Regions from separate parts of the Dorea sp. 210702-DFI.3.125 genome, predicted to be linked through region 1. Evidence: predicted binding sites of a transcription regulator. Region 1 holds the regulator's gene; the other holds the start of a gene.
The links. Region 1 encodes NrdR, which represses ribonucleotide reductase genes. Its sites were predicted from a motif close to CACAANATNTTGTG; they were not measured.
Positions count from the first base shown of each region.

Region 1 (17,072 bases):
GTTGCCATAGTTGCGATCATTGCGACACATAAAAGTGCGCTTACGATTTTCTTTTTCATTAAGTTCTCCTTTTCTTTTTCCCCAGTTGTATCACTGCTTTATTGAGCAATAATTATCAACGTTAATAAGTACGCATTTAATGTTACCACAGTTTACTTTCCACTGTCCAATCAAGAATTTAAATAAAAGAGACAGCAAATATTAAACTATTCTATATATGTTCTTTAATTGATGTGTACATTCTTACTTTTCGCCCATTTTATGGGCTTTCCCAGTTGCCTACTTCGCGTCCGGAATTTGTCTCCCGGTCACGTCCATATGGTAATTTTCTTTATAAATCAGTTGCGATATCGGCACTACCTGATAACCTTTTTCCTTCAATCCGTCCAGCAACGCATCTAGAGCATCTGCCGTATATTTCGCCCCATTGTGGCACAAGATAATCGAACCATTTCCAAGTGCCTTATGATTCAGCACCGTATTCAAAATACTATCAACCCCGTAGTCTTTCCAATCCAGACTATCCACGTCCCACTGAATCGGATAATATCCATTTTCCCTTGCATTTAACACAACGGCGTCATCATAATCTCCATATGGTGGGCGAAACAGCTGCATCTTGACTCCTGTCAACTCCTTCACTTTTTCATGAACACTCATTAACTCTTGTGTCTTCTCCTCATCGGAGAGCTGAGACATATTCTTATGATTCTGGCTATGGTTTCCAAGATCATGGCCTGCCTCATAGATTGCTTTCACATCGTCAGGATAACTTTCGACCCACCCGCCAGTCATAAAAAATGTGACATGTACATCATGTTTCTTTAAAATGTCCAGGATTCTCTGCGTATCATCATTTCCCCATGCCGCATCAAATGAGAGCGCAACTTTCTTTTCGTCGGTCTGGACACAGTAAATCGGAAGTTCTTTCCCATTAACATTGCTTGAAACCTTGACGATTCCTGATATGTACCTGTATGAACCTATCATCGCTATTGCAGCCACACAAGTAAAAATCCCACGAGTCAACCATTTCTTATTCAATTTCTTTTGAATACTCTCGCGATTTGCCCTTATTCTCTCAAGTTTTATAAACTTTCTCATAAAAAACTCCGGAACATCTGTCTTTATAACAGTATATGTTCCGGAGTAAATCAGATATTCTCCACTTAGTTCTAAATGTTCGATAGTTTTATTTATTTCTCAGCGTTTTTGTATACTTCCATCGCTGCTGCCACACCTTCACCTGTAGCAATCTTAACATTATTCTGAAGCATAACTGCCTCCAGTGCTCCAAGGAGAATCAGGATATTTCTCTTCTGGCTTGAGTATCCCATGTTACCGATTCTTAAAATCTTGCCGTCCAGTGGTCCGAATGATGTTGCAATTTCGATTCCAAACTCGTTGAGAAGTGTTCCACGGATTACCTTTCCGTCTACTCCTTCCGGAATATTGATTGCTGTTACAACTGGCATCTTGTGCTCGATATCTCCGAAAATGCTAAGACCCATTGCGTTCAGACCAGCACACAGAGCCTTGTCATTGAGGCTGTGTCTTGCCCATCTTGCTTCCAGAGTCTCATCTACGATGCAACGAAGTGCTTCATGTACTGCATACTGCATACTTGTAGCCTCTGTATGATGGTTCAGACGTCTTGGGCTCCAGTAGTCCTCAAGCTGTGCAAGATCCAGATAGTTGCTCGGGATTCCTGCAAGTGAACCATTTACATCATCTGCTGTACGGATTCCCTTCTCTACTTTCTTTCTCTTCTTAACGATTTCTTCAATCTGCTCATTGTATGTGATCAGTGCAGAACCTGAAGGTGCTGAAATACATTTCTGTGTACCGGAGATACATGCGGATAACTTCCAGTCGTCAACGTGTACTTCTGCTCCACCAAGTGTTGCAACTGCATCTACAATCAGAAGTGCACCATATTTCTCACAGATTTCACCAATCTCTTTCAATGGCTGCATCATAGATGTAGAAGTCTCACCGTGGATAAATGCAACGGCTTTGTAGCTGTCTTTCTTTAATGCCTCTTCAATCTCTTCCGGCTCAAATACAGTTCCCCATTCTCTCTCAAGAAGTGTGATATCTGCTCCACATCTCTCCAGAATCTCTGCAAGCAGATATCCAAAACGTCCGAATGCAGGAATCAAAACTTTATCTCCCGGACAGATTGCTCCTGTCAGAACTGTCTCAAGACCTCCTCTTGATGTGGTATCTACAAGATATGTCATTTTATTTTGTGTCTGAAACACATAGCGTTCCATCTCCATTGTCTCATTCATAAGTGCTGTAAATTCCGGATCGAACTGTCCGAGAATGTGTGCGCCCATTGCGCGAAGTACGCGAGGATCTGCTTCAACTGGTCCCGGTGTCATAAGTGTACGTGGTGATGGATTAATTTCTTTAAATTTCATGTCTGTCATCCTCTCTTTTCATGTGTTGTTTCTGTTATTTTTTCCTGTTTTTTTCTTAGAAATCCATTGGAAAGATGCTTTTAAACATTCTTCCGGAAGCATCTGATATTGGAAATTTTATTCCTGATATCGAAAAAAGAGGTGCAAAAAACCAATAAGCTTGTTCCCCCATTGGATTTTTCAACCTCTTTTTAATGACATTATTATACCCACAAATTCCCTATATTTCAAGAGAAAATGCGATTTTGAGAGTTAAAACCCAAAACCGCATTTTAAAATTTAAAGTTACTTTATATCCAATTCCACCGGGCAATGATCTGATCCCATAATATCTGTCAGTATCTTCGCGTCTTCCAATCTGTCTTTCAGACTCTCGGATACGCAGAAATAGTCAATTCTCCAACCTGCATTCTTGGCTCTTGCACTAAATCTGTAAGACCACCAGGAGTAGATACCTGTCTGCTCCGGATAAAAATACCGGAATGTATCTACAAATCCGGCATTCAGAAGCTCTGTGAATTTCTGACGCTCTTCATCGGTAAATCCGGCATTTTTCCGATTCGTCTTTGGATTCTTCAGATCAATCTCTGTATGCGCTACATTCAGATCACCGCAGAAAATAACCGGCTTTGTCTCTTCCAGCTTTTTCAAGTATGTAAGAAAATCTTCCTCCCATTTCATACGATAATCCAGTCTTGCAAGCTCGCTCTGGGAGTTTGGTGTATACACGGTAATAAAGTAAAAATCTTCAAACTCCAATGTAATCACACGCCCTTCCTGGTCGTGCTCCTCGATTCCAAGTCCATAGCTTACGCTGATTGGTTCCTGCTTGGTAAATATTGCTGTCCCCGAATAACCTTTTTTCTTCGCATAATTCCAGTACTGATGATATCCCGGTGTGTCCAGTTCAAGCTGTCCTTCCTGCATCTTCGTCTCCTGAATGCAGAAAATGTCTGCGTCCGTCTCCTGAAAAAAATCCATAAATCCTTTTCCGGCACATGCACGAATACCATTTACATTCCATGATATAAATTTCATTTTAGTCTCCTGTGTTCTTGTCTTCTATTTTTGTCTTCCATTTTCAAAATTGACAGGCAAAATGTTCTCCTGCCTGCCTTTTGTTTCGTCGAAGTATGCTTTTTCTTCTATAGTAACGGCATTAATAATACACTTTTCTTAAAAACAGACCCCTTGCCGGTGCCAGAAATCCTGCCAGGCTTCTGTCTTCTGCTGCAATGACGACCGGAATCATAGAGGCTTCACGCTCTCCTGTTCCGACCTCCAGAAGTGTGCCTGTCATAATCCGGACCATATGATACATAAACCCGGTTCCATAATAAGTAATACGGAGCTTTTCTCCATTACTTACAATTTTAATGTTGGTAACCCTGCGGACTGGATCCTTATTCTCACTGTCATCCGTAAAGCTTGTAAAATTCTTCGGTCCGATCATATAATCTGCTGCCTCGCGCATTGCTTCGATATCCAGCTTATGTGGATAATGATAGCAATATCTTCTGGAAAATACATCTGGTTTTTCTCTGCAGTCAATATAATATTCGTACTTCTTGCCTTTTGCACTTTTTCTCGCATGGAACCCATTTTTCATCAGTTCCACTTTCATGATCCGGATATCTTCCGGTAAATATCTGTTAATGGAATCCTTCAATTCCTTTACATCGTAAAGCTTGGAGAGCTGTACGCTTGCAACCTGTCCACGTGCGTGAACCCCTGCGTCAGTTCTCCCGGAGCCATCTACACGGACTCTGTATCCGACCAATTTTCCAATGCTCCACTCTAATATATGCTGAATTGTATTATCTGTCGTCGCCTGTCTCTGCCACCCCTGATAGCGGGTGCCATCATAAGAAATTGTTAATTTGTATGTTCTCATTTTTCTTCCTTATCTAATATCTTCTTTAGCTCGTCCATAAAAGTATTCACATCTTTAAATTCACGGTATACAGATGCAAATCTTACATATGCTACTTCATCCAGGTCTTTCAGTTCGTCCATGACAAGTTCACCGACCACACTGCTCGGAATTTCTTTTTCTTCCAGACTGAATACCTTTGTCTCTATATTGTTCACCGCCTGTTGGATCTTCTCTGTCGGCACCGGACGCTTATAGCATGCCCGGATAATTCCGTTTTCAATCTTCTGACGGCTATACTGTTCTCTGTTGTTATCTTTTTTTATAATTATAAGAGGGATTGTCTCTATCTTTTCATAAGTTGTAAAACGCTTCCCACATATATCGCAGGCACGTCTTCTTCGAATGGAGCTTCCGTCCTCTGCAGGTCTGGAATCAATTACTTTTGTGTCAGGATTTCCACAATATGGACATTTCATATTCTTTCGCGCTCCTTTTCCTAATCTTTCTTTATTAGTATATCTTGTGGCGTACGAGAAGTCAAACCACTATTACTCCCATTTCCCGGACTTTTTCTTAATTTTTTCTTATTTTTTCTCATGCATTTCTACCAGTATGACATCTGGTCCGATTTTGCAAATGCATTTGTAAGGAATGATATATTCGGAGCCGTCACAGAAGAAGTTACAGAACTTTGATGTCTTTGGAATAATGATTGCTTCGATCTGTCCACATTTTTCGTCAAAGACAAAATCTACAATGTAGCCTAATTTTTTACCGTCACAAGCGTTGATGACTTCTTTTCCTTGAAAATCGTTCAGGCGCATATTCATCCTCCACATACATTTTTAATATAATATATGCAGTAAGAATGTCGAGGTCCTTCATGGATTTATGCATTGTTTTTTCTTCTGCGGATATATTTTGTCAGATTTTTTCTTCAAGAATCACTTAAAATCTTGCCAATTTTAACCCACTCATGTATGATTAAAGGTAGAATACTTTTAGCAGGAGGCCATACTATGAAGAAACGAGTTGTTGTCGCTCTGGGACACCGGGCACTTGGAACAACATTGCCGGAACAGTTAGAGGCAGTGAAAAAATCAGCGAAAGTAATTGCCGATCTTATCCAGAACGGATATCAGGTAGCTATTACACACAGTAATGCACCTCAGGTCGGAATGATACATACCGCATTGAATGAGTTTGCAAAGCAGCATGAAGATTATACAGCAGCACCTATGTGTATCTGTTCAGCCATGAGTCAGGGATATATCGGTTATGATCTCCAGAACAACATTCGCGAAGAGCTTTTAGACCGCGGGATTTTCCGCACAGTCAGTACCGTTCTTACCAGTGTTGTTGTGGATCCTTATGATGAGGCATTCTATACACCAACCAAAGTTCTCGGCCGTTATCTGAATGCAGAAGAAGCTAATCTGGAGCGGAAAAAGGGAAATTATATCGTGGAAGAGCCGGGAAAGGGATTCCGTCGAATCGTATCTGCACCGAATCCAGTCAGCATTGTCGAGATTGATGCGATCAAAGCCCTGTTAGATGCAGATCAGGTTGTTATCGCATGTGGCGGTGGGGGAATTCCGGTACTTGAGCAGGACAATCATCTCAAAGGAGCCAGCGCTGTTATTGAAAAAGATCTGACTGCCGGTAAGATGGCAGAAGAGACAGATGCTGATATGTTGATCATTCTGACAAGTGTTGAGAAAGTTAAGATCCATATGGGACGTGCCGATGAAAAAGACCTTGGCGAAATTACAGTCGATCAGGCTAAAAAATATATGGAAGAAGGACATTTTGGAGTTTACAACATGCTCCCGAAATTCAATGCTTCCGTAAACTTTGTAGAAGGCAGAGAAGGCAGAAGTGCACTCATCACTTCTTACGATAAATTAAACGAGGCGCTGGAAGGAAAGACCGGAACAGTGATTCGTTAGATTCCATCTTGAATTTAAAAATGTTTTTAAAAGAAAAGTATGGTTGATAACAAAAATCTCTCTCAATTATTATCAACCATACTTTTTTGTCTATTCCTTTAATCCATATCCTGGGATTCCATCATTTCGAGACGTTCCACTGCCTCTGCAATGTTCATCTGTTCAATGGCCTTTTTTTCTTCAATCCTCATAAGTTCCAGACGCTTTACACGCTTGTCCAGTTCATTTTCTGTCAGATAATGATACACACTTTTGGGAACAAACTGTTTCCACTCCTGATCTGTGGCGATAAGCTCCCGTACTTTTGATCCAGTAATTCCTTTCTCTTCTTCCGTTTTTCTCCAAAGAATATTCACATCCAGGTCAAGGCTTCGTAAAATCTTGTACTTTTCCTCATCCCAGGCATCAAACATTCCTACATAGTATACTGCTTCTTTGGGTGTATACTGTGCGATATACTCCGGCATGCTGATCGGGAATGGAATAAAATCATACTCTTTCGCAGGCACATTAAATTCTTCCATTGCACCGCGGATCATTTCACACCGCTCAAAATAAGTCAATGGATTCCCTGCTTTCGTTCCTCTGTTCTCATCATGCACCGTATCCCGCGTGTGCGCTCCGTCCGGATTCGTGATCCCGATATATAATTTGTCGCAGCGCATCTTTGCTGCAAGAATATACTCCATATGTTTCAGGTGAAGCACCTGAAATCTTCCATTTACAATTCCCGTTCTTGTCATTTGTATACCCGTTTCCTTTTTATTTCCCAATTAAATGTAATACTTCTTCTTTACTGATCAGTCCAAGCTGCTTTCCTGTCACTTCTCCGTTTTCAAATACAACAAGCATCGGAATGGACACAACCTTATACTGTCTTGCAAGATCCATGCACTGGTCTACGTCCACTTTGCAGATCTTTACATCATCTACTTCTGCTGCCACTTCTTCAATAACCGGTCCAAGCATCTGACACGGTCCGCACCAGCCGGCCCAGAAATCAACCAGTACCTTTCCTTCTGCTTTTAATACTTCCTGCTCAAATGTATCTCCTGTTACATGTACAACTGCCATATATGCTTACCTTCCTTTCATCTATTCATTATCTGCACAGATTCATTTTTTTATAACTGCATCTTTGTACAGCCTGTCTGTACTATATTTTCTCTGACTTCATCTTAACGGCCGACACTTACTCTGTCAAGGTATTCCCCGACCATCCGAAATTCATCTTCGTAAATACAGTTCGGCATCGTGCCGTCATGAACTTTCTGCCTGCACTCCTCGTAATCCATCCAGCGAACCGCTTCCACTTCTTCTTTCTGTAATTTGAGGTTTTCAATCTCCACCGGTTCTGTGTATACATAGACCGAACTAAGTTCTCTGTCCCGGAACATTTTCCCATAAAATTCTGCCTCAAATGCTCCGTAATGTACACCTATATAATGAAGTTCTTCCGGTTTTGCCTCAATACCAAGTTCTTCTTTCAGCTCGCGAATGGCTGACTCAAGGATCTCATCTCCGGCGTCCACATGTCCTGCGGAGGATATATCATAGCTGCCTGGATTGGAATCTTTTGTCTGACTGCGCTTCTGTAAAAGAACGTCATAACCACTCTTCTCATTCGGACGCACAATCCACATATGCACTGTCGCATGCAGACTTCCTTCACGGTGCGCAACCACTCGCTCTCTCACAATTCCGGTTTTACTGCCGTCTGGATTTAAAATATCAAAAAGCTCCATTGGCTTTCCATTCAACACTGCTGACACCAGTGTATCATGGCCATCATAGACAAGCTTCAGTGAGAAGAATGGCTCTTCATCTGCAAGGAGCCGTAAAAATATCCGGTCGCCTTCCCAGATATTTAGTTTCAACACGTCCTCTTTTTTCACCCATTCCAGTTCACCTTCATCGCATGCTATGGATTTTCCTTCGAATTCATCAGCAGTAAACAGATGCATATACTCTGTCACACCATTTCCGGATACAAATGTCACAATCCCACGGAACCGATAAGAAGTCAATGTATATCCTGTCTCCTCTTTCACTTCACGAAGCACACACTCTTCCGGACTTTCATCTGCTTCAAAATGTCCGCCCACACCGATCCATTTATCCTTATTCACATCATTTTTCTTCACTGTACGGTGAAGCATTAGATATTGCCCATCTTTTTCTATATAACATAAAGTACTAAGTGATGTCATTATTGGTTTCCTCTTTTCTTATAAATAATGGCTGATAAATAATGTAATTCACTGGATTTCCATTACACTGAAAAATGTGCTATACTAGCACTAATCGCCAGATTACTTTTTATTATAGACATTATATGGGAGAAATGCAATGAATCGAAATATCGATTATATCATAGATAAAGACAGTGCCGGCCTTAGAGTTGAGCAATTCTTACGCCGAAAGCGCTACTCCGGGCAGAATCTGTCGGAGATCAAAAGAATGCCGAAAAGTATCCTTGTAAATGGGGTACATTATTATATGCGTCAGGAACTTTCCAAGGGCGACCACCTGCAGGTGCGGATCTGTGAGACACAAAATTCTGAGAAAATCCCACCGACGAAACTTCCACTCGATATCATTTATGAAGATGAGGATCTTCTTGTGCTGAACAAGCCTGCCGGCATGCCGATTCACCCGTCTTTAAATAACTATACAAATTCCATGGCAAATGCTCTGGCTTATTATTTTCAGTCTCAGGGAAAGCCTTTCATTTTCCGGTGCTGCAACCGTCTGGACCGGGATACTTCGGGACTTACCATTGTTTCAAAGCATCTGGTCAGTGGCAGTATTCTCTCGGACATGACAAAATACCGGGAAGTCCACCGGGAATATCTCGCGATTGCACGAGGTTCTGTCACACCTTCCGAAGGAACCATCCAGGCTCCGCTCGGGCGCAAGGAAGGAACCATCATTGAACGGACCGTAGACTGGGAACATGGAGAAGATGCAGTCACCCATTATAAAGTGGTAAAAGAAGCAAATGGGCACAGCCTTGTCTCTCTTCGTCTTGAGACCGGCCGCACCCACCAGATCCGTATTCATATGAAATATCTCGGTTATCCACTGATTGGTGACTACCTGTACAACCCAGACATGGAGTACATGACACGTCAAGCTCTGCACTCCCACCACATGGAATTCACCCACCCGATTACCGGGGAACATATGAGTTTCACTGCACCGCTGCCAGAAGATATGGCGCGTGTTATGCAGGAATAATTCAAGAATTTTATCAGAAATATTTCTTCAACTCATTTTGACGATTTTCACAACTTGTGATCATTACATTTTCAATGCTCTTTTCTTTTAACAAGGAGCGGATCTTCGCGGCCCGCTCCTTGCGGATTTCATCGTCACATTTATTCAGAACGACACAATATTTCCGGTCTTCCACGCCTTTTCGTGCACCTTGCACTGATGAAAGGATTTTTGCAATATCCTCTTCTGCTATCAGATGTTTATAACTCGTATTTAAAAACTGAACTGCAAGGTCTTTTCGAAAGCAGACTTCTTCTAATGGCTTTCCTAATGCGTCCATTCCCACAACCGCAATGACATCTGTACACTCCGGAATAATGACTGGTTCTTTCTCAATTGGCACCTTACAAGGAAGATGCTTTGCTCCATCCGCTTCAATTAGTACAACCTCCGCTTCCTGCAAAACCTCCTGTAAAAATGAACTATCTGGCATACGCATCTTTTTCACAGATTTCTTATTTTCCATCTGATTTACTGCTGCCTGATCTCCTGCTGCAAGATTCTTATTACTTTCACAATCTGTACCGATGACCGCAATCTGGTCAGATTTCCAGAGACTTCTCACTTCTTCAATATTCCACGCACGGATTTCTTCTGGCGGGGTCTGCAAATGTGTACTTGTCGTCACAATTACTTTTTTCCCTTCTTCTCTGAAAATTTCAGCCAGTGCATACATGGTCGTTGTCTTGCCACCACCGCCGACCAGCGAAATGACTCTTCTTTCTCTCTCAGCCAATTTTTCATCTCCTCGCATTTTTCCAGTTCACCTTTTACAAGTCTTCTCCCGTTTCAGTCGATGCTGGCTATATCAGATGCGCTTCCACCCACGCCAGTATATCCTCGTAAACGGTCTGACGATCCAGCTCGTTTAATATCTCATGACGGTCTTTCTCATAGAGCTTAAGGGACACATCTTTAATTCCACATTCCCGATACGTTTTTGCAACATTTTCCACACTTTTTCCGAAGTTTCCAACAGGATCGTCTGATCCTGCCACCAGATACAACGGCAAATCTTTTGGGATCTTTTCAATATTCTCTTTTTTCTGTGCATACTCAATGCCACAGAACATATGATAATATGCATTGACTGTAAAGCGGAACGTACACCATGGATTCGCCAGATAGGCGTCCACCTCTTTTTCATCACGCGTCAGCCAGTCCTTATCTGTTCTGGCAGGCTCAAACCGTTTATTATATCCACCAAATGCCATGTTATCCACAAATGCACTCCGGTAATCATCACCTTTAAATGCGGCAATGACTTTGCACAGTAATTTTCCAAAAAATAATGCGGCTCCAGGCTGTGCTCCGGTTCCCATGACTATGACTCCGGAAAGCCCAGGTCCGTACATTTCCATATACTGACGGATCAGGAAAGACCCCATACTATGCCCAAGCATAAAATACGGCTTATCCGGATATTTTTTCTGCGTCATTTCCCGAAGTTTGTGAATGTCACCGATTACATATTCATTTCCATTCGTTTTATGAAAATATCCATGATATTCTTCATTTTGCACAGATTTTCCATGTCCCAGATGGTCATGTCCGACCACGTAAATTCCATGTTCGTTCAGATATTTTGCAAATACGTCATATCGGTCGATAAATTCGACCATACCATGACACAACTGCATAACTGCATGGATCTCCCCCTCCGGCTCCCATTCGATTGCATGAATCTGTGTCACTCCGTCCCGCGACGGATATTGAAATTCCCGCTTCATAATCTAGTCCTCCACCCACTCGAATGCACGACCGACTGCTTTCTTCCAGCCTTTTAACAAATGTTGTCTCTTTTCGTCTGTCATGTCTGCATGGAATGTTCGGGACAGTGCCCAGTTTGCGCGCACGTCCTCTACATCTTCCCAGTAACCCACTGCAATTCCTGCAAGATATGCCGCTCCGAGAGCTGTTGTCTCCACACACTGTGGTCTGAGCACATCAACACCAAGAATGTCGGACTGGAACTGCATCAGAAAATTATTATTTGATGCACCACCATCTACTTTGAGCGTCCGGATCTGTACACCAGATTCTTCTTCCATCACTTTCAAAATGTCATTGGTCTGGTACGCCATAGATTCCAGTGCCGCCCGGATAAAATGTTCTTTTTTGCAGCCTCTTGTGATGCCCACGACCGTACCTCTTGCATATGGATCCCAGTACGGCGCTCCGATTCCGGTAAATGCCGGAACAAGATAAACGCCTGCAGTATCTTCGACCGCAGTTGCATAACGCTCCGTATCTGCTGCTTTGCGGATCATACGCATCTCATCACGCAGCCACTGGATTGCCGCTCCTGCCACAAAAATACTTCCTTCTAATGCATACTGGACGGTTCCGTCTGCGCTGGCTGCAATAGTCGTAAGCAGTCCATTTTCTGAAGTCACAGCCTTTTCTCCTGTATTCATAAGCAGGAAACAGCCGGTTCCATATGTATTCTTCACTTCTCCGGCATCAAAACAGCACTGGCCGAACAATGCTGACTGCTGGTCACCTGCTGCCCCGGCGATTGGAATACTCTCGCCAAACATACCGACTTCTGTATATCCGAAAATTCCACTGGACGGTTTTACTTTTGGCAGCATGTTCTTTGGAATCTTGAAATAATCCAGAATCTTCTGATCCCAGTCTAATTTATGAATATCGAACATCATCGTTCTGGAGGCATTGGTGTAGTCTGTCGCATGTACTTCCCCACGGGTCAGATTCCAGATCAGCCATGTATCAATTGTTCCAAAAGCAAGGTCTCCATTTTCTGCCTGCTTTCTGGCTCCCTCTACATGATCCAAGATCCATGCCACTTTTGACGCTGAAAAATATGCATCAGGTATCAGTCCTGTCGTCTCTTTCACATAGTCCGTCAGACCATCTTCTTTTAATTGATCGATCCGTTCTGCAGTCCTGCGGCACTGCCACACGATTGCATTGTAAATCGGCATACCCGTCTCACGGTTCCACACAACCGTCGTCTCTCTCTGATTCGTAATTCCAATGGACGCAATCTCATCAGCACTTGCACCGATTTTACTGATTGCTTCGGTCGCAACAGATAACTGAGATGCCCAAATCTCCATCGGATCATGCTCGACCCAGCCCGGTTTTGGATAAATCTGCTCAAACTCTTTTTGCGCTACACTGCAAATATTTCCTTTTTTGTCAAATAAAATACATCTGGAACTGGTTGTCCCCTGATCCAGAGCCATTACATATTTTTTCATACACGTTCTCCCATCTTCTTTGTAGCGATCACCGGTACATTTGTCCCCGCAATATCCTGCACAATTATCTGCCCTGTTTCCACTGGCGCTTCTACGACAACATGTTTTAATTCTCGCACGCATTCTAATACTTTCGCCTTAGGAATATCCGTCTTCGTGCGCACCGGAAGCATGCGCCCGTCACTCATTTTCACCGTACTTGTCACGGTACGCTCCGGACTTACCAGTTCCTTTCTGGCATAAGCATCTCCGCGCTTGCAAGTATTTCCTGTAACACTTATAACCTCTCCACGTTCCAATACTGCACATAATTCACATCCAAGAGGGCAGCCGATACAGATTAGTTTCTTCTCCTCCATAGTCTATCCCTCCTTCACCGTGATGATAAGCTGTTGTAAATCCGGATATTTTAAAAGTTCTTCCCTGCCAAGCAGAATCTCTTCCATCTCCCCAGGTGCTACGACTGGACGTTTCTTTGTCTTAATCCGTTTCTCGCTATTCTCTTCCTTACAGTATACATCGACTGCACAGTTTTTTACAACTTTTCCGACACGAAACCGCACTTTCAATTTATCCGGCATCTTGGACAAATGAATGGCAGATGGAACGGTATAGCGGACACAGCCAAGAGAAATGAGTGGAATCACTGGATCATTATTATCATTCATCTTGGAAGCCTTACCTATATCCGAATCACTATACTGACTCTCTTGGTCTATGCCAGGATTACTGCTTTGATTCTCTTGTAAAATGTATCTCGCCGCACATGTTCCTGCTCTGTCCGCTTCCTCTGATACAAAATCCACAAGATCATGAACATGAAGCACATTTCCACAAGCAAATACTCCCGGCACATTTGTCTCCAGACTCTCGTCTACAACCGGTCCGCTGGTCACTGGATTTAATTTCACGCCCAGTTCCCGTGACAATTCATTTTCCGGAATCAATCCACAGGATAACAACAGAGTATCACATGCATATTCTTCTTCCGTTCCCGGAATTGGCTTTCCTTTCTCATCGACCTTGGCAAGTGTAATTCCTGTCACCCGTTCTTTTCCATGAATATCAACGACTGTATGGCTTAACTTCAGTGGAATATCATAGTCATTCAGACACTGCACAATATTTCTCTTTAGTCCACCGGAATAAGGCATCAGTTCCGCAACTACTTTTACATGTGCCCCTTCCAGTGTCATACGTCTTGCCATGATCAGTCCGATATCACCAGAACCTAAAATCACGACTTCACGTCCTGGCAGATAACCTTCCATATTTACAAGTCTTTGTGCCGTTCCGGCACTGTAGATTCCAGCCGGGCGATATCCCGGAATATTAAGCGCTCCTCTTGGACGCTCCCGGCAACCCATGGCAAGTATTACTGCCTTTGCCTGAATCTGAACGATACCTTCCGTACGACTAATCATAGTGATAATTTTATCTGTATATTTCTTCTTGCTATATTTATCTTGATCTGCTTCTGAATATTTTTCTTTGTTATATTCACACTGATCTGCTTGAAGACTACTCTTATACTGGCTCATGCTTTGAATACTCAGCACCATGCTATCGGTCACATATGGAATCCCGGCGTCTTTTACCTGCTCAATATAACGTCCTGCATATTCCGGTCCAGTCAGCTCTTCTTTAAATGTGTGAAGTCCGAAACCATTGTGAATACACTGGTTTAGAATTCCACCAAGTTCTTTGTCTCTTTCTACGATTAAAATGTCCTTTATTCCCTGTTTTCTTGCTCCAAGCGCTGCTGCAAGTCCTGCAGGACCGCCTCCGATAATGAATAAATCACAACTTTTCATTCCTGCACCTCCCTACAGCCTGTCCTTATTTGTTCCTACAATGATTCGGGAATCCGGATTATTTTTACAGATTTCTTCCAACGGAATTCCACACTCTCTGGACAGTATCTCCATAATCCTCGGTGTACAGAAACCTCCCTGGCATCGTCCCATGCCTGCCCGGACTCTTCGCTTTACTCCATCCAGCGTCCGCGCTCCAAGCGGTCTTCGGATTGCATCCAGAATCTCTCCCTCAGTCACGGTTTCACAGCGACAGATGACCTGTCCATACGCTGGATCTTTCTGAATCAGTTCCTTTTGTTCTTCCAGACTTAGTTCTGCAAAATGTACGATTCCTTTACGCGTCTCTATGAAATTTTCTTTTTCCTGTAATCTACCTGAACTTTTTTGTTTATCAGCTACTTCGAAACTTCTTAAATTCCCCGAACCTCCTGGATTTATTTGCCGATCTGTATCTTCCATCATTTTTTTTACTAAATCACAGACATACACTCCGATTGCCGGGGCACTGGTAAGTCCTGGTGATTCGATTCCAGCCACATCGATAAATCCTGGCACATCAGTTAATTCTTCTATCTGGAAATCTCCACCATCTTCATGTGCACGAAGTCCTGCAAATGATGTAATGACCTGGCGTGTCGGAATGCCTTTTACGGATTTCGCAGAATCATTTAACACCTTATCAAGCCCTGCTCTCGTCGTCGCATTATCTTCTTTATCTGGAACATCATCGGCAGTTGGCCCGATCATCAGATTGCCATGTATGGTCGGAGTTACAAGAACACCTTTCCCCATTTCCCCTGGCACTTGAAAAATAGTATGACTGACCAGAGTTCCCGCATTTTTATCAAGGAGACAATATTCTCCCCTTCGCGGTGTAATGTGAAGTTTCTTCTCACTGACCATGTTGTGGATTTCGTCCGCATAAACTCCGGCAGCATTGATTACATATTTTGAATATAATGTTCCCTGATTTGTAATGACTTCAAATCCACTTACTTGATGGCATCTCTGTATATCCTGCACACGCGTTCCAAATTGGAACTTCACGCCATTGATTGCTGCATTTTCTGCATAAGCAATATTCATAAGAAATGGACAGACAATTCCTCCGGTTGGTGCATAAAGCGCCGCATACACAGAATCCGCAAGTGCCGGTTCCAGTTCAAGCGCCTCTTCCCTTGTCAGGATTCTTAACCCTTCCACTCCATTTTCTTTGCCTCGCTCTTTCAGTTCTTCTAGTTTTGAAAGTTCTTCCTCGTTCTGACAGACAACTAGTGAACCATTTCTTTTAAACGGAAAATCCAGCTTTTTTGCCATCTCTTCCATCATAAGATTTCCCTGAACATTCAGTTTCGCTTTCAATGTATCTGGCTTTGCATCATGTCCTGCATGAACAATTCCACTGTTCGCCTTACTCGTCCCCTCACAGACATCACTTTCCTTATCCAGCACACAGATTTTCAAATCATAACGTGATAATTCCCGTGCCACAGCACAACCTGAAACACCCGCACCGATAATGATGATGTCATATTTCAAATCCGACATACCACGACCTCCTTGTTTTCTTCATAACAGAAGTTCAAGAATGCCTCGGCATTCTTGCTGCGAGGTGCGCGTCATGCAATTGCATGACATACTTCTACTGCGCACCTCTGCAATCCTGCCGGAGGCTATATCAGCTGGGGGATTGACTCCCCCACTGATACAAGCTTGTTTCTCACCACCTATAGAGGTGGGAGTCATCTCCCAGCTGATATAACTTTATTGTAACGGATTCTGAATTGTGCGACAATACACAATGCGAAAGAAATGTATTATTCAAAATCGAAATAGCACCCCGCTGGTCAGACGGGGTGCCGAGGTTTGGGTATGGTTAGCTTACTAACCAAAATCTTTAAGAGGTTTTCACAAATTGGCTTATTTAATAAATTTTACGTGTTTGCAGATTTCTTCAATTGCTTTGTCTTTTCTCTGATTGAAAATGACTTTGTTCTCTTCGAAGAGATTACGTCCGTCTGTATCAATAGATACGATCAGAGGTCCTAATTCTTTTACGTGGCAGTGCCAGAGTGTCTCAGGCATTCCAAGGTCTCTCCACTGAGCATCCACAATTTCTTCTACTTCTGTAGCTGCTACAACTGCATTTCCTGCTGGAAATACACAGTGAAGTGCTTTAAAGTTCTTACATGCATACTCTGTATTTGGTCCCATTCCACCTTTTCCAATGATAATCTTCACACCAGTTTTTTCAACGAATTCCTTCTCGAATTTTTCCATTCTCATACTGGTTGTTGGTCCAATGGATACCATCTCAAATTTATCATTTTCCAATGGGCGGATAATCGGTCCTGCATGGAAAATTGCTGCATTTCTTACATCAACCGGAAGCTCTCGTCCTTCTTCAACAAGACGTCTGTGAGCTACGTCACGACAAGTTGTCATGCTTCCATTTAAGTAAATAATATCTCCTACATGGATATCTGCCAGATCTTCAT
Region 1 is NZ_JAJCNF010000008.1:76,790-93,861, forward strand. It holds gene LI164_RS05750 (ABC transporter substrate-binding protein) at 1-59, opposite strand, end outside; gene LI164_RS05755 (polysaccharide deacetylase family protein) at 280-1,158, opposite strand; gene LI164_RS05760 (alanine--glyoxylate aminotransferase family protein) at 1,197-2,426, opposite strand; gene LI164_RS05765 (exodeoxyribonuclease III) at 2,712-3,464, opposite strand; gene truA (tRNA pseudouridine(38-40) synthase TruA) at 3,586-4,320, opposite strand; gene nrdR (transcriptional regulator NrdR) at 4,317-4,778, opposite strand; gene LI164_RS05780 (YlmC/YmxH family sporulation protein) at 4,887-5,126, opposite strand; gene arcC (carbamate kinase) at 5,322-6,251, shown strand; gene LI164_RS05790 (nicotinate-nucleotide adenylyltransferase) at 6,350-6,994, opposite strand; gene trxA (thioredoxin) at 7,014-7,325, opposite strand; gene LI164_RS05800 (NUDIX domain-containing protein) at 7,430-8,461, opposite strand; gene LI164_RS05805 (RluA family pseudouridine synthase) at 8,601-9,491, shown strand; gene yqeC (selenium cofactor biosynthesis protein YqeC) at 9,505-10,266, opposite strand; gene LI164_RS05815 (alpha/beta fold hydrolase) at 10,334-11,260, opposite strand; gene glpK (glycerol kinase GlpK) at 11,264-12,757, opposite strand; gene LI164_RS05825 (DUF1667 domain-containing protein) at 12,754-13,116, opposite strand; gene LI164_RS05830 (NAD(P)/FAD-dependent oxidoreductase) at 13,120-14,571, opposite strand; gene LI164_RS05835 (NAD(P)/FAD-dependent oxidoreductase) at 14,584-16,122, opposite strand; gene ttdB (L(+)-tartrate dehydratase subunit beta) at 16,495-17,072, opposite strand, start outside.

Region 2 (17,072 bases), on a different contig from region 1:
AGCAAATTTGTCTCAGTGGGAGTTAGGTCTCCGCCTGAGATAAACGCTCCGCGAAGATGCGCAGTGATTCTGATAGGAATATGTCAGCTTCTCTGACCAGAATCACGCGCCAAGTCTCACGGACGTTCGACTTGAATATAAAATGAAGACAGATGAGAAAGCTGAAATAAGAAAATTAAATCTGGGACAGGTACTTTTTAAAGAAGTCCCTGTCCTAAAATATTTGAAGACAACAGGCAATTGCGAAAATGAAGGAGAAAATAAATATGGCAACAGATTTTGATAAAGTAATCAATCGAAAAGGAACACATTCTTTAAAATATGATTTTGCGACAGTAAGAGGAAAGAAAGCGGATATACTTCCACTTTGGGTGGCAGATATGGATTTTCAGGCACCAAAAGCAGTCAGAGAGCGCTTATTTGAGATTGTAGAGCATGGTATATTTGGGTACAGTGATACCCTGGAGGATTATTTCAGAGCAGTGAAATCCTGGTATAAGAGAAGATTTGACTGGGAAATCGAGAGTGACTGGATCATCAAGACACCAGGAATTGTGTTTGCACTTGCAATGGCAGTAAAAGCCTACACAGAGCCGGGAGAAAGTGTTCTGATGCTGCAGCCGGTTTACTACCCGTTCAGAGAGGTCATTGAAGACAATGGAAGAAAGCTGATTGGAAGTCCATTAAAATTAGAAGATGGGCACTACACCATTGACTTTGAGGATATAGAGAAGAAAATCCGGGAAAATGATGTAAAATTATTACTTTTCTGCAGTCCGCACAACCCGGTAGGACGTGTGTGGAAAAGAGAAGAGTTGGAAAAAGTTGCAGCGCTCTGCTTGAAATATCACGTGACACTTGTCAGCGATGAGATCCACAGTGATATTGTATACAAAGGACATAAACATCAGATGATGGCATCTATTTCAGAAGAGATTGCAGATATTACTGTCACATGTACCGCGCCATCAAAAACATTTAATGTGGCAGGGCTTCAACTTTCCAACATTATCATTTCCAATCCAAAGCTGCGTGAGAAATTTAAACACGAAGTGATGCAAGCGGGCTACAGCCAGCCGAATCTGATGGGAATGGAAGCGTGTCAGGCTGCTTATGAAAACGGCGAAGAATGGTTGGAAGAGTTACTTGTATATCTTCAGGGAAATGTGGACTTCGTCCGGGATTATCTGAAACAGGAGATTCCGAAAATCAGGCTTATTGAGCCGGAAGGAACTTATCTGCTTTGGCTGGATTGCAGAGAACTGGGGTTATCAGTAGAAGAACTGGAACATCTGGTCGTTGATAAGGCAAATCTCTGGCTGGATCCGGGATTTATTTTTGGGGCAGTAGGAGAAGGATTTGAACGAATCAATATCGCATGCCCGCGTCAGACGTTAAGGCAGGCAATGGATCAGCTTAGAGATGCTTTGAATGCAGAGGCATTCTTGAACTAGGGATTTGTAAAGAATGGTAGATAAGACAGGAGGAAAATCGTGATGGCAGAAGAACTACAGACATACTTATTGGAACATTTTCAATGGCTGCACAGACATCCGGAACTTGCATTAAAGGAGTATGAGACAACCAACTATGTAAAAAATGTATTAAAACAGACAGAAGGTGTGGAGCTTTTGAATCTGGGACTTGATACAGGAGCGCTTGCAAGGATCGAGGGAAAAGAGCCAGGGCGTGTTGTTGCAATCAGAGCGGATATTGATGCGCTGCCGATCCTGGAAGAGAGTGGACTTTCTTACAGTTCAGAAAATGATGGCTGTATGCATGCTTGTGGACATGATTTCCACACGACAGCACTTCTTGGAGTGGCAAAACTTCTTGGAGGAGAGAGAGAGCATATAAAAGGTACCGTCATTTTATTGTTTCAACCTGCCGAAGAAGCAGAACATGGTGGTGAAAAAGTTGTAAATACCGGAATGTTTGAAAAATATAAGATTGAAAAAATCTTTGGACTTCACACAAAACAAAACATGCCAGTCGGAACGATTGCAATTGCACCAGGTCCATTTTCAGCGGCGGTAGACCGGTTCTTATATACGGTAAAAGGAATGGGATGCCACGGAAGCGCCCCGCAGACGGGTCTGGATCCGATCCCGGCAGCAGCAAGACTGGTAGGAAGTCTTCAGGAAATTGTAAGCCGAAGAATCAGTCCGACGGAGACGGCAGTTATCAGTGTGACTCGTTTTACATCAGGCACAAGCTGGAACATTATCCCAGAGACCGCCAGGCTAGAAGGAACCGTTCGCACATTTAATCCCAAAGTGCGTGAGCAGATTGTGAAACTGATGCAGGCACAGGCTGAAGGTCTGGAGCGGGAAGGTTATCAGGTGGAATTTACATGGATCCCGGGCTGTCCGGCAACGAACAATGATGCAGATCTGGCAGAACTTGTGCGAAAAGAAGCAATGGAAGAAGGATTCCATGTAACCTTGCAGCATCCGGAGATGGGAGGAGAAGATTTTTCCTGTTATCAGGAGTTGGTTCCGGGAGCATTTTTTCATGTGGGGACCGGGGGAAAATATCCGGCGCATAATTCTAAATTCACAGTAGATCCGGCAGCACTTTTGGGAGCTTCCAAACTGATGAGTGAGATTGTGAAGAAAGCGCTTAAAGCTTCATAGATATTGCAGCTATGAAGCTTTGTTTTTTGGCAGAGCAGTAAAAAGCACATAGATGATATTAGGGGCATGCCTTGTAATGAGTATAGAAAATGTGCTATACTCGGAAGAGTAAAAATTACAGTTATCAGATGGACGAGAACTGCGATGAGTACAATGGCGGGGAATTCCTTCGTCGGATGTGCTCTTTACTAGTTTTGAATTGGAGCATAGAATGAAAGATATTATTTTTAAGAGAACAGAGCTGGAAGACAAGGAAATCATGACAAAGTATTTCGATGAGCATCCGAGCAGAAGTTGTGAACGTACATTTGTCAATGCGTTTTTATGGTCCAGGCAGTACCCGGTAAAATGGGCGATTGTTGAAGGAGCCATGGTGTTCAAAAGTGAAGATGAGGGACATGTTGCCTATGCATTTCCGGCAGGGACAGATGAACATGTGAAGCGTGCATTGGATAAGATGAAAACATATAGTGAGGAGCGAGGTTATCCGTTCCGTATGTATAATGTGACACCGGATGATTTTGCACGACTGGAAAGCTGGTATCCGGGAAGATTCGAGATTGAGTATGACCGGGACGAAGCGGATTATGTCTATGAAAGCGAGAAGTTAGCGACTTTGTCTGGTAAGAAGATGCATGGAAAGAAGAACCATGTGAATCGATTCCGAAAAGAATTTGAAGGACGCTGGAGCTACGAATCCATGAAAAAAGAGAATCTGGAGGAATGTTTCCAGATGGCTTTGAAGTGGAGAAAAGAGAATGGCTGTAATGATGATACAGATAAGAATGCAGAGATGTGTGTGACAATGAATGCACTCAGACTTTTTGAAGAACTTGACCTGAAGGGCGGTATCCTTCGAATTGATGGTAAAATCGTAGCATTTACCATCGGAGAACCAATCTGCCCGGATACATTTGTTGTTCACATAGAGAAAGCTTATGCAGATGTGCCCGGAGCATATACTATGATCAATCAGCAATTTGTAGAACATGAGTGTATGGATTACAAATATGTGAATCGGGAAGATGATGCCGGTTCTGAGGGACTCAGAAAAGCAAAGCTTTCCTATAAACCAGTATTTATGGTAGAAAAAGGACATGTACATGAAAAGGAGATAGAAAAATGATAGCAGATAAAATGAAAAATATGGTAGCGAACAGTTCCGCTATTCGTGCAATGTTTGAGGAAGGAACACGTCTGGCAGGAATTTACGGACGTGAGAATGTATTTGATTTCAGCCTTGGGAATCCGAATGTTCCGGCACCGCAGATTGTAAAAGATGCAATTGTCGAACTGGTCAATGACACAGATCCGGTTGTGCTTCATGGCTATACGAACAGTAACAGTGGATATCCGGAAGTAAGAGAGGCAATTGCAAAGTCTCTGAATGAAAGATTTGATACAAAATTTTCCGGCAAGAACATTGTCATGACTGTCGGAGCGGCAGGTGGATTGAATGTCATTTTAAAATCTCTGATCAATCCCGGAGATGAAGTGATTGCATTTGCACCATATTTTGGAGAATATCGTTCTTATACAAATAACTATGATGGAGTTCTGGTCGAGATTTCCCCGAATACAGTTGATTTTCAGCCAAAGCTTGATGAATTTGAGCAGAAGATTACACCAAAGACAAAAGCTGTCATTGTAAATACGCCGAATAACCCGACAGGTGTTGTATATTCAGAGGAGACGATCAAGAAGTTAGCGGCAATCATGGAGGCCAAACAGAAAGAATATGGAACAGAGATTTTCCTGATTTCTGACGAACCATATCGTGAACTTGCTTATGATGGAGTGGAAGTTCCATACCTGACGAAATATTATGATAATACGATTGTAGGATATTCTTTTAGTAAATCCCTGTCACTTCCAGGAGAACGTATAGGATATCTTGTTATTCCGGATGAGGTTGCAGACAGTGAAGATCTTCTTTCCGCTGCCAATGTGGCAACAAGAATCTTAGGTTTTGTAAATGCACCAACTCTGCAGCAGAAAGTAGTAGAAAAATGCCTGGATGCAAAGACAGACCTTTCTTTCTACAACAGAAACAGAGAAGATCTATATAACGGATTGAAAGAATGTGGATTTGAATGCATCAAACCACAGGGAGCATTCTATCTCTTTGTAAAATCACCAGTTGCAGATGAAAAGGAATTCTGTAATGCAGGAAAGAAATATAATATCCTGATGGTACCAGGTAGTTCCTTTGCGTGTCCGGGATATGTAAGACTGGCATATTGTGTATCTCATGAGACAATCGTGAATTCGCTTCCTAAATTCAAAGAACTGGCAAAGGAATACATGTAATGTTCAGAGGTCGCGGCGATGAACAAATTTAGCAAAGATACAGGAGCATAGTATGAAAGCATTTGAGAAGAACATAAGAAAAGTAGAGCCATATGTACCAGGTGAACAGCCACAGCGCAAAGTCATCAAATTAAATACGAATGAGAATCCATATCCACCGGCACCGGGAGTCACAAAAGCGTTAGAAGAGATGGATACAGACCGTTTCCGCCTTTATCCGGATCCGACTGCAGCACCACTTGTAAATGCGCTTGCGGACTTTTATCATGTGAATCCGGACCAGGTATTTGTAGGTGTAGGATCCGATGATGTATTGTCTATGTGTTTCCTGACATTTTTTAATTCCGAAAAACCGATATTTTTCCCGGATATTACTTATTCTTTTTATAGTGTATGGGCGGATCTGTATCGGATTCCATATGAATGTCAGAAACTGGATGAGGATTTCAAACTTGTAAAAGAAGACTACTATAAGGAGAACGGGGGAGTGATTTTCCCAAACCCAAATGCACCGACAGGAATCTATGAGGATCTGTCAGTAGTAGAAGATATCATTGCACATAATCAGGATGTCATTGTGATCGTGGATGAAGCGTATATTGATTTTGCAGGACGTTCCGCACTGGAACTGATTGACAAATACGATAACCTGATCGTTGTCCAGACATTTTCCAAGGCAAGATCTATGGCGGGTATGCGAATCGGCTATGCTATCAGCAATCCGACATTGATCAAATACTTAAATGATGCGAAATATTCATTTAACTCTTATACTATGAACCAGACTTCAATTGTGTGTGGTGTGGAAGCTGTGAAAGACAGGGAATATTTCGAGAATGGCGTCAGAAAAATTGTTGAGACAAGGGAGTGGGCAAAAGAAGAACTTACAAAACTTGGATTTACATATCTGGATTCCGGGTCCAACTTTATATTTGCAAAGCACCCGGAATACGATGCGAAAGAGCTGTTTGAGGCATTAAAGGCACATGATATCTATGTGCGATTTTGGGGCAGCGAGAGAATCGAGCAATATATGCGTATTACCATCGGAACAAGAGAAGAGATGGAACAATTATTTGCATTTTTGAAAAAATATATGTGGCGGGGTTCTGAACAGTTACAAAAATAAATGAAAAAATAAGGAGAGATGTATGACACAGTCATTAGTACAAGGAATTATTGATGCACTCAGTGGAAGTGTTGGGAAAGAGGCAATTGTATTTATTATTTCCATGATTCCGATTCTGGAACTTCGTGGAGCGCTTCTTGTAGCAGGACCGCTTCTTGGAGTGCCGGTCGCGAAAGCGATTCCATTATGTATTCTTGGGAATATTATACCGGTTCCGTTTATCCTGCTTCTGATCACACCGATTTTTAACTGGATGAAAGGAACAAAACATTTAAAACCGCTGGTAGATAAGCTGGAAGCAAAAGCAATGAAGAAAAAAGACCAGATTGAAAAATATGAATTCTGGGGACTTGTATTATTTGTTGGTATTCCGCTTCCGGGAACCGGAGCATGGACAGGTTCACTCATTGCCGCACTTCTCGGTGTGAAATTTAAGAAAGCATTTCCGGCAGTCATCATTGGAATCTGCATGGCAACTGTAATTATGTGGTTCATATCTTATGTGCTTCTTGGTGGAGTACAGATTTTAGGATAGTGCAGTCTTGAATGAATAAGAGAGAAGAAACATAGAAGGAGAAAAAATATGTCTATGAAATTCAATACGACACTGCCTTCTCCGACAGAACTGAAGGAAGAATATCCTCTGTCAGAAAAGCTTGCAGAGTTAAAGAAAAAAAGAGATCAGGAGATTCGAGATATTTTTACGGGAAAATCGGACAAATTTGCAGTCATTATCGGACCGTGTTCTGCAGATAATGAAGATTCAGTGTGTGAGTATGTGAATCGTCTGGCAAAAGTCAATGAAAAAGTAAAAGATAAACTGATGATTATTCCAAGAATTTATACAAATAAACCAAGAACGACCGGCGAGGGATATAAAGGAATGCTCCATCAGCCGGATCCGGATAAGGCACCGGATCTTTATGCGGGAATTATTGCAATCCGTCATATGCATATCCGTGCTATGGAAGAAAGCGGACTGACCGGAGCAGATGAGATGTTATATCCGGAGAACAGAAGCTATCTGGATGATATTTTATCTTATGAGGCAATCGGTGCACGTTCTGTGGAAAATCAGCAGCATCGTCTGACAGCAAGTGGAATGGATATTCCTGTCGGAATGAAGAATCCGACCAGTGGAGATCTGTCGGTGATGCTGAATTCTGTAGTGGCAGCCCAGATGGGACATCGTTTCATTTACAGAGGTATGGATGTACAGACGTCAGGAAATGATCTGGCACATGTGATTTTGCGTGGAGGCGTAGACAAATATGGAACATGCCAGCCAAATTATCATTATGAAGATTGCCTGCGATTATTTGAACTTTATCAGAAGAAAGATCTGAAAAATCCAGCAGCAATTGTTGATGCGAACCATTCTAATTCAAATAAAAAATACAAAGAACAGCTTCGTATTGTCAGTGAAGTGCTTCATACACGAAGATATAATCCGGATCTGAAAAATATGATCAAGGGTGTTATGGTGGAAAGTTATCTGGAAGAAGGAAGACAGAATATCGGACCTGATATGGTATATGGAAAGTCCATTACGGATCCTTGTATTGGCTGGGAAGATACGGAGCATCTAATTTATAAAATTGCAGAAGAGTGCTAGAAAATAAAAAAAGAAAAATAATAAGTGCAGATTAAGAGCTTTCTGAAGCATCTTTTTCTTTCAAAAGTTTCATATACTTTTTGAGATCACGTTTGCTGCTTCGGGAGAGGCTTCGGTATGCAAGCAAAAGATTCAGCTCATCATCAGAATTGGTTGTAAGCCGGGAAGGAGAGAGGGTGATAGTATCCTCTTCGTCATTCAGAAGATAATCAACAGGGACCTCGAATAAATCTGCGATTGCCGTCAGCTTTTCATGAGAAGGCTGGCGGCCCTTTTTTTCGTAACCTGCAATAGCAGAGCGGGAGACATGGATACAGTCAGCAACATTTTTCTGAGTCATATTAAATTTTTTGCGTAATTTGCGTAGCTTCTGACCGAATGACACTTGCCAGGTCTCCTTTCTTTTGTATTTTTGGTATATTTTACCAAGTGTTATGTGAAAAAAAGATAAGTGTGGCGGATGTAAACAAAAAGTAGCGAAAAAGTTCCGTTCTGGAACATGAGAATACCCGTTGACACTGTCTGGAAAAGAATCTATAATTTAGTTATGATAGAAAAGAAGAAAAGTGAGAGGATTATAAGAGTATGATTATAGCAGGCAATGATGAGGCAAAAAGAAGTAAGATATGGCGAGTGGTTACCCTTGTATCCTCAGTGCTGATCATTTTAATCGCAGTATATCTGCTGACGAGAATGTTCACGACTAATCCAGTAGTAGGAAACTGGGAAAGTGAGGATGCAACGATTGCGCTAAAGATTGAGAAGAACGATACGATTCAGGTAGATATCACGGATATTGCAGAGAATACAGATGCAGCCGTAGAGATGAATTACAGCGTAGATATGAAGTCAAAGATTATTACCATCACAAAAGATGAGGAGCAGATTGACAAGGCAGTTGAGAAAGCGGACGGTGCATATACAAAAGAAGATCTGGAGAATGTACTGGATGATCTGGATTCATCTTTTTCATACAGCGTAGATGGCAATCAGCTGACACTTACAGAACGAGAATATGGGGAACAGTTCACGTTCATCAGAAAGTAGGTATCAGACAAAAGAAATCTAAAACGAAAATATCAGAAAATCTGCCGTGTGGCAGGTTTTCTGCATGTGAAGGAGCAAAAATCATGTACAGAGATCACACGAAAGAAGTTCAGATTGGAAATGTTACGATCGGAGGAGGTAATCCGATCAGAATACAGTCAATGACAAATACGAAGACGGAAGATGTGGAGGCGACTGTTGCCCAGATTCTTGCTCTCGAGAAAGCCGGCTGTGAGATCATCCGCTGCGCTGTGCCGAATATGGATGCAGCGAAAGCAATTGGTGAGATCAAGAAGCAGATCCATATTCCACTTGTGGCAGATATTCATTTTGATTATAAGCTGGCGATTGCAGCGATTGAGAACGGGGCAGATAAGATTCGTATTAATCCGGGTAATATTGGAGATGAGCAGAGAGTCCGTGCTGTTGTTGAAAAAGCAAAAGAGTACGGTGTTCCAATTCGTGTTGGTGTGAATAGTGGATCACTGGAAAAGCATCTGGTAGAGAAGTATCATGGGGTGACTGCAGAGGGACTTGTAGAGAGTGCCCTGGACAAAATACAGCTTATCGAGGAGATGGGATATAATAATCTTGTAGTCAGTATCAAATCTTCTGATGTTATGATGTGTGTAAAGGCACATGAACTGATCGCCAAGAAATGCCCATACCCATTACACGTAGGAATTACAGAGGCAGGAACATTATTGGCAGGTAATATAAAATCCTCAGTAGGTCTTGGACTGATTCTGGGACAGGGAATCGGAGATACAATCCGTGTGTCACTGACTGGATCACCATTAGAAGAGATCAAGACAGCGAAGATTATTTTAAAGACACTGGGACTTCGCACAGGTGGAATTGAGGTTGTATCCTGTCCGACATGCGGAAGAACCCAGATTGATCTGATCGGACTTGCAAATCAGGTCGAAGAGATGGTTGCAGATATCCCACTGGACATTAAGGTCGCAGTTATGGGCTGTGTGGTCAATGGACCGGGAGAAGCAAAAGAAGCAGATATTGGAATTGCCGGAGGAAAGGGAGAAGGACTCCTGATCAAAAAAGGCGAGATTGTAAAGAAAGTAAAAGAAGAGGAACTATTAGAGACATTGAGACAGGAGCTGTTGCATTGGAATGAGTAAACCGTTCTTTGAAGTATTCCCTACGTTAAAGGCAGGGGAAGATATACGTAATATGTTCGAAGGAGCGCAGGTATTAAAAGTGACGACCAACTCTGACCGGACATTTTTAAGAGTGCATATAGTAAGCCGTCATCTGATTCAGAAAACATTGGTATACGAGATGGAGCACCTGATCAAGAACCAGCTTTTCGGAAGAAGTGCCGTGCAGGTAGAGATTCGAGAAAAGTATGAGCTGTCCGGACAGTACACGCCAGAGAATGTGATGGCGGAGTATCTGGACAGCTTTCTTGCGGAGCTGGATACAAGAAGTGTTGTAGAACGCAATATGCTGCAGAATGCGAAATGTACCTTTGAAGAAGGAAATATTCTTTGCATGCAGTTAATCGACACTGTTATTGCGCAAGGAAAAAAAGATTCTCTGACAGATTATTTAAAAGGTGTGTATGCAGAACGTTTCGGATTGCCCATTGAGATTCGTGTCATGTATAAAGAACCAAAAGAAAGTACTTTGAAATACAATGATATGCGTCTGCAGCAGGAAGTAGACAGTATACTGGATCAGGTTGAGGCTGTACAGAAGCAAAAAGAGGAAAAAAAGCAGGAAAAAGAAGCAAAGTCTGGGGAAAAAGAAACATCTGGAAGCGGACAAGGTGGAAAAAATTCCGGAGACGGAAAAAATTCTGGCAGTCCTGCAAAAGGTGGATTTTCAAAAGGCAGTGGATTCCAGAAGGGTGGCTTTCGTGATAAGAAGGTGTTTGTGAAATCTGCGAAGATGGATCTTGATGAGTCAGGTTTGATTTACGGACGCCCATTTGACGATGAGCCGATTGAACTGTCAACCGTGATTGGTGAGATGGGAGAAATTACATTTCGAGGAAAAGTCATTAGCTTTGATACAAGAGAAATCCGCAATGAAAAGACCATTGTCATGTATGCAGTGACAGACTTTACTGATACGATCATGGTCAAGATGTTCGTGCGTAATGATCAACTTGCAGATGTACTGGCTGAAATTAAAATGGGTGCATTCCTGAAAATTAAAGGCGTGACCAATATTGACAAATTTGACGGCGAACTTGTCATTTCTTCTGTGTTTGGAATTAAGAAAATTTCTGATTTTACAGAATCCAGAAAAGACAATGCGGTAGAAAAGAGAGTGGAGCTCCACTGTCATACGAAAATGAGTGACATGGACGGAGTTTCCGAGGTCAAAGATCTTGTAAAGAGAGCACATGACTGGGGGCATAAGGCAATTGCGATTACAGATCATGGTGTGGTACAGGCGTTCCCGGACGCGAATCATTATATTGAGACACTGGATAAAGACGATCCATTTAAAGTTATTTATGGTGTGGAAGGATATCTGGTCGATGATTTGCAGGATGTGGCAGTCAATGAGAAAGGTCAGTCTTTAAAAGGAACCTATGTTGTATTCGATCTGGAGACGACGGGATTTAGTTCGGCAAAAGATAAGATTATCGAAATTGGTGCAGTTAAAGTTGAGAACGGAGAAATTACGGATAAGTATAGTACATTTGTGAATCCGAAGATTCCGATTCCATTTCGAATCACACAGCTTACAAGCATTACTGATGAGATGGTTATGGAATCACCGGAGATTGAGACAATTCTCCCACAGTTTCTAAAGTTCGTAGGAGATGCAGTGCTGGTAGCGCACAATGCCAGTTTTGATGTGAGCTTTATCGAAGAAAATTGCAGGCAGCAGGGCATAGAACCGGATTTTACTTCTGTAGATACGGTGGGACTTGCTCGTGTATTATTACCGACACTTTCAAAATTCAAGCTAAACGTTGTGGCAAAAGCACTGAATATTTCTCAGGAACATCACCATAGAGCAGTGGATGATGCCAGAGTTACCGCAGAGATTTATGTGAAATTTATTCAGATGCTGGAAGAACGTGGAATCGAGACACTGGATCAGATGAATCATTTTGGCGCGCACAACGCGGAAGCAATCCGTAAGATGCCGTCTTACCATGTCATTGTTCTGGCAAAGAATGATATTGGACGCGTGAACCTTTATACATTGATTTCCAAGTCACATCTGGAGTATTTTGGACGTCAGCCGAGAATGCCAAAGAGCGAAGTGTTAAAATACAGAGAGGGTCTGATTATTGGAAGTGCTTGTGAAGCAGGAGAATTGTATCAGGCAATACTGGGAGAAAAATCTGCAGAGCGGATTGCCAGAATTGTTAATTTTTATGATTATCTGGAAATACAGCCACTTGGAAATAACCGGTTCATGATTGATAGTGATCGTGTGGAGAAGGTTCAAAGTGAGGAAGATTTACGTGAGATCAACCGTGAGATCATCCGTCTTGGAGAACGGTTTGATAAGCCGGTCGTGGCGACCTGTGATGTGCACTTTATGGATCCGGAAGATGAAGTGTACCGCCGTATCATTATGGCAGGAAAAGGATTCAAAGATGCAGATCAGCAGGCACCGTTGTATTTGCATACGACAGATGAAATGCTGGAGGAGTTTGAATACCTTGGTTCAGCAAAAGCAAAAGAAATTGTCATTGACAATCCCAATATGATTGCGGATATGGTGGAAAAAATATCACCAGTCCGCCCGGATAAGTGTCCACCGGTCATTCCAGATTCAGATAAAACGCTTCGTGAAATCTGTTATAACAAGGCACATTCTATGTATGGAGATCCGCTCCCGGAGATTGTTACAGAGCGTCTGGAACGTGAGCTTAATTCCATTATTTCCAACGGATTCGCCGTTATGTATATTATCGCACAGAAATTGGTGTGGAAATCCAATGAGGACGGATATCTTGTAGGATCCCGTGGGTCGGTAGGATCTTCTTTTGTTGCGACCATGGCTGGAATTACAGAGGTAAATCCATTAAGCCCACATTACTATTGCCCGAAGTGCCACTACAGTGATTTTGAATCCGAAGAAGTACGGGCTTACGCAGGGGGCTGTGGATGGGATATGCCGGATAAGGAGTGCCCGGTGTGCAAAACCAGGCTTGTAAAAGATGGATTTGATATTCCGTTCGAAACATTCCTTGGATTTAAAGGAAATAAAGAGCCAGATATCGATCTGAACTTCTCAGGAGATTATCAGAGTAATGCCCATAAATATACGGAAATTATTTTCGGAGCCGGACAGACGTTCCGTGCCGGAACGATTGGTACGTTGGCGGATAAGACAGCATTTGGGTATGTAAAGAACTATTTTGAAGAGCGGGGAACAAGAAAGAGAACTTGCGAAATTGACAGGATTGTTCAGGGATGTACCGGTATCCGCAGAAGTACCGGACAGCATCCGGGAGGAATCATTGTACTTCCTCACGGGGAAGATATCAACTCATTCACTCCGGTGCAGCATCCGGCAAATGATATGACGACTGATATTATTACGACACATTTTGACTATCATTCCATCGACCACAACTTGTTAAAATTGGATATTCTGGGTCATGATGATCCAACCATGATCAAGGCACTTGAGGCATATATCAGTTCGCCTGCTATGGAAAATGAGTACAATGAGACGGATCATCCATTTGTAGCAACAGATATCCCTCTGGATGATCAGGGGGTAATGTCTTTATTCCATGATACATCGGCACTTGGAATCACACCAGATGATATCGGGGGATGTCCGGTAGGATGTCTTGGAATTCCGGAGTTCGGAACGGATTTCGTAATCCAGATGGTAGTAGATACAAAACCACAGACACTTTCAGATCTGATCCGTATTTCCGGATTGTCCCATGGAACGGACGTATGGCTGAACAATGCGCAGGAGCTGATTAAGAGCGGTAAGGCAACCATTTCTACAGCAATCTGTACCCGAGATGATATTATGACATATCTGATCAACAAAGGACTGGATAGTGAGGAATCCTTCACGATCATGGAGCGAGTGCGTAAAGGTACCGTTGCAAAAGGAAAATGTAAAGATTGGCCGGAGTATAAAAAAGATATGTTGGAACATGATGTGCCAGAGTGGTACATTGGTTCCTGTGAGAAAATTAAATATATGTTTCCGAAAGCCCATGCGGCAGCCTATGTCATGATGGCATATCGTATCGCCTATTGTAAGGTAAATTATCCGCTGGCATACTATGGAGCATATTTTGGAATCCGTGCAGATGCATTTTCTTATGAAATTATGTGTCAGGGCAAGGAAAAACTGCAATACTATATTGATGATTATACAAGACGGTCTGATTCTCTCAGTAAAAAAGAACAGGATACAATGAAGGACATGCATATTGTTCAGGAAATGTATGCGAGGGGATATGAGTTTCTGCCAATCGACATTTATCGCGCAAAAGCAACAAAATTCAGTATCGTAGACGGAAAGCTGATGCCACCGTTTTCCAGCATTGACGGAATGGGAGAGAAGGCTGCAGAAGCGGTGGAGGAAGCGGCAAAAGATGGTCCATATCTGTCCAAAGATGATTTTAGAAACCGTACGAAAGCAAGTAAGACGGTTGTAGATTACATGGCAGATTTAGGACTTTTAGGAGACCTTCCGGAGTCCAATCAGTTGTCATTATTTGATCTTTAACAGACAAAATGGGCAAAAAATGGACAGAAAAAGGTATACTTATAAAAGTATGTTAAAATTAAAATAATGCTTTTCAAACGCCATATTTTGTAGTAATATAATGGGGAGGAACACAATATCTTGTGATTTTGAAGAAACTAAATAGTTTCTTACCGGAGTGAGTGTGAATTGTGGAACACAAGATGTTGTGGTGGATCCGAAAAGCAGAAGAACAAAGATATATAAGAAAGGCGTGAGACATGAAGATGTTAGTGAAGACGAAAGTAATCAAAAGAAATGGAGAGGAAGTCGGCTTTGATCTGGAAAAGATCGAGAATGCAATCCGCGCAGCTAATGAAGAAGTTGATAATATTTACAAACTGAATGAATTCCAGGTCCGGGCAATTGCAGATGATATTGCAGGACAGGTAAAAAAATCAACTCACGCTATACATGTAGAAGATATTCAGGATATGGTAGAGACTGGAATTATGGGAATGCGTGGCTATGAAGTGGCACAGAAGTATGTGCGCTACCGTTATAAACGTGAATTGGCAAGAAAGTCCAATACAACAGATAACGGGATCCTTGCACTGATTGATAACATTAATGAAGAAGTCAATCAGGAAAATTCCAATAAGAACCCGGTGATCAACTCCACGCAGAGAGATTATATGGCAGGAGAAGTAAGTAAAGACCTTTCCAAGCGTGTACTTCTTCCGGAAGAGGTTGTAGAAGCACATGAACAGGGAATCATTCATTTCCATGATTCAGATTATTTTGCACAGAAAGAGCACAACTGTGATCTGATCAATCTGGAAGATATGCTTCAGAACGGAACCGTCATCAGTGAGACAATGATCGAAAAACCACACAGCTTCTTTACAGCGTGTAATGTGACGACTCAGATTGTAGCACAGGTCGCAAGTAATCAATATGGAGGACAGTCTTTTACACTGGCACATCTTGCACCATTTGTGGATATCAGTCGTAAGAAAATCCGTAATATTGTTATCTCTGAACGTAAAGCATGTGGGGAGAGTCTGGATGAGGCAATCATTGACAAACTGACAGACTGCCGTCTGAGAGAAGAGGTAAAAAGCGGAATTCAGACAATCCAGTACCAGCTTATCACACTCATGACATGTAACGGACAGGCACCGTTTGTTACCGTATTCATGTATCTGGATGAGGTGGAAGACGGTCAGACAAGACAGGATCTGGCACTCATCATTGAAGAAGTATTAAAACAGAGAATGCAAGGCGTTAAGAATGAGAAGGGTGTTTGGATCACACCGGCATTCCCGAAACTGATTTATGTCCTGGATGAAGATAATATTACAGAAGATTCTAAGTACTGGTATCTGACAGAGCTTGCAGCAAAATGTACTGCAAAGCGTATGGTTCCGGATTACATTTCTGCAAAGATCATGAAGGAACTGAAAAAGGGTGAAGTTTATCCATGTATGGGATGCAGATCTTTCCTGACAGTAGAGGATTCTCAGATGCTTCCAAACGGAAAGCATAAATTCTACGGGCGTTTCAATCAGGGTGTTGTTACAATTAACCTGGTAGATGTAGCATGTTCCGCAGAAGGAGACATGGACAGATTCTGGCAGATTCTTGATGAGAGACTGGAGTTATGCCACAGAGCACTCCGTTGCCGTCATGAGAGACTTCTTGGAACTATTTCAGATGTGGCACCGATTCTCTGGCAGTACGGTGCATTGGCAAGACTGAAAAAAGGTGAGACCATTGATAAGCTTCTATATGGCGGATATTCAACCATTTCTCTTGGATATGCAGGCCTTTATGAGATGTGCATGCGCATGCTTGGAAAGACGCATACAGATCCGGAAGCCAGACCATTTGCAATGGCAGTTATGCAGAGGTTGAATGACAAATGTGCCCAGTGGAAAGCTGCTGAGAATATCAGCTATTCTGTATATGGTACACCGATGGAGTCTACCACATACAAGTTTGCAAAATGTCTTCAGAAGAGATTCGGAATCATCAAAGGAGTTACAGATAAGAATTATATTACGAACAGTTATCATGTACATGTATCTGAGCCAATCAATGCATTTGACAAGCTGGAGTTCGAGGCAGAGTTCCAGAAACTGTCACCAGGAGGAGCAATCAGCTATATTGAAGTCCCGGATATGCAGCAGAACATTCCGGCAGTCCTTTCTGTGATGCAGTTCATCTACGAGCATATTATGTACGCAGAATTGAATACAAAGAGTGACTACTGTGAAATCTGTGGTTATGATGGAGAGATTCAGATTAAAGAAGACGAAAGTGGAAAGCTTATCTGGGAGTGCCCGAACTGTGGGAACCGTGATCAGGATAAGATGTCAGTAGCCAGAAGAACATGTGGATATATCGGAACACAGTTCTGGAATCAGGGAAGAACACAGGAGATTAAGGATAGAGTCTTACATCTGTAAAAGCAAATTGCGGAGTTAAAGTATAAAATTATACGGTTCCCGGATTTCGCATTAAAATTTGCAGATTAGTTGGAAAAAATAAAGGCTGGGAATTTTATATGAATTATGGAGAAATAAAAAAATATGATATAGCAGATGGTCCGGGAGTTCGAGTGACATTGTTTGTCTCAGGATGTCGTCATCACTGTAAAGGTTGTTTTAATGCAGAA
Region 2 is NZ_JAJCNF010000002.1:135,117-152,188, forward strand. It holds gene LI164_RS01750 (MalY/PatB family protein) at 267-1,454, shown strand; gene LI164_RS01755 (M20 family metallopeptidase) at 1,497-2,636, shown strand; gene LI164_RS01760 (DUF2156 domain-containing protein) at 2,848-3,762, shown strand; gene LI164_RS01765 (pyridoxal phosphate-dependent aminotransferase) at 3,759-4,946, shown strand; gene hisC (histidinol-phosphate transaminase) at 4,999-6,075, shown strand; gene LI164_RS01775 (small multi-drug export protein) at 6,098-6,610, shown strand; gene LI164_RS01780 (3-deoxy-7-phosphoheptulonate synthase) at 6,626-7,690, shown strand; gene LI164_RS01785 (helix-turn-helix domain-containing protein) at 7,722-8,075, opposite strand; gene LI164_RS01790 (hypothetical protein) at 8,276-8,737, shown strand; gene ispG (flavodoxin-dependent (E)-4-hydroxy-3-methylbut-2-enyl-diphosphate synthase) at 8,821-9,876, shown strand; gene LI164_RS01800 (PolC-type DNA polymerase III) at 9,869-14,434, shown strand; gene nrdD (anaerobic ribonucleoside-triphosphate reductase) at 14,674-16,863, shown strand; gene nrdG (anaerobic ribonucleoside-triphosphate reductase activating protein) at 16,962-17,072, shown strand, end outside.
Region 2: the regulator NrdR is predicted to act here: its motif matches at 14,546-14,559, upstream of nrdD (anaerobic ribonucleoside-triphosphate reductase).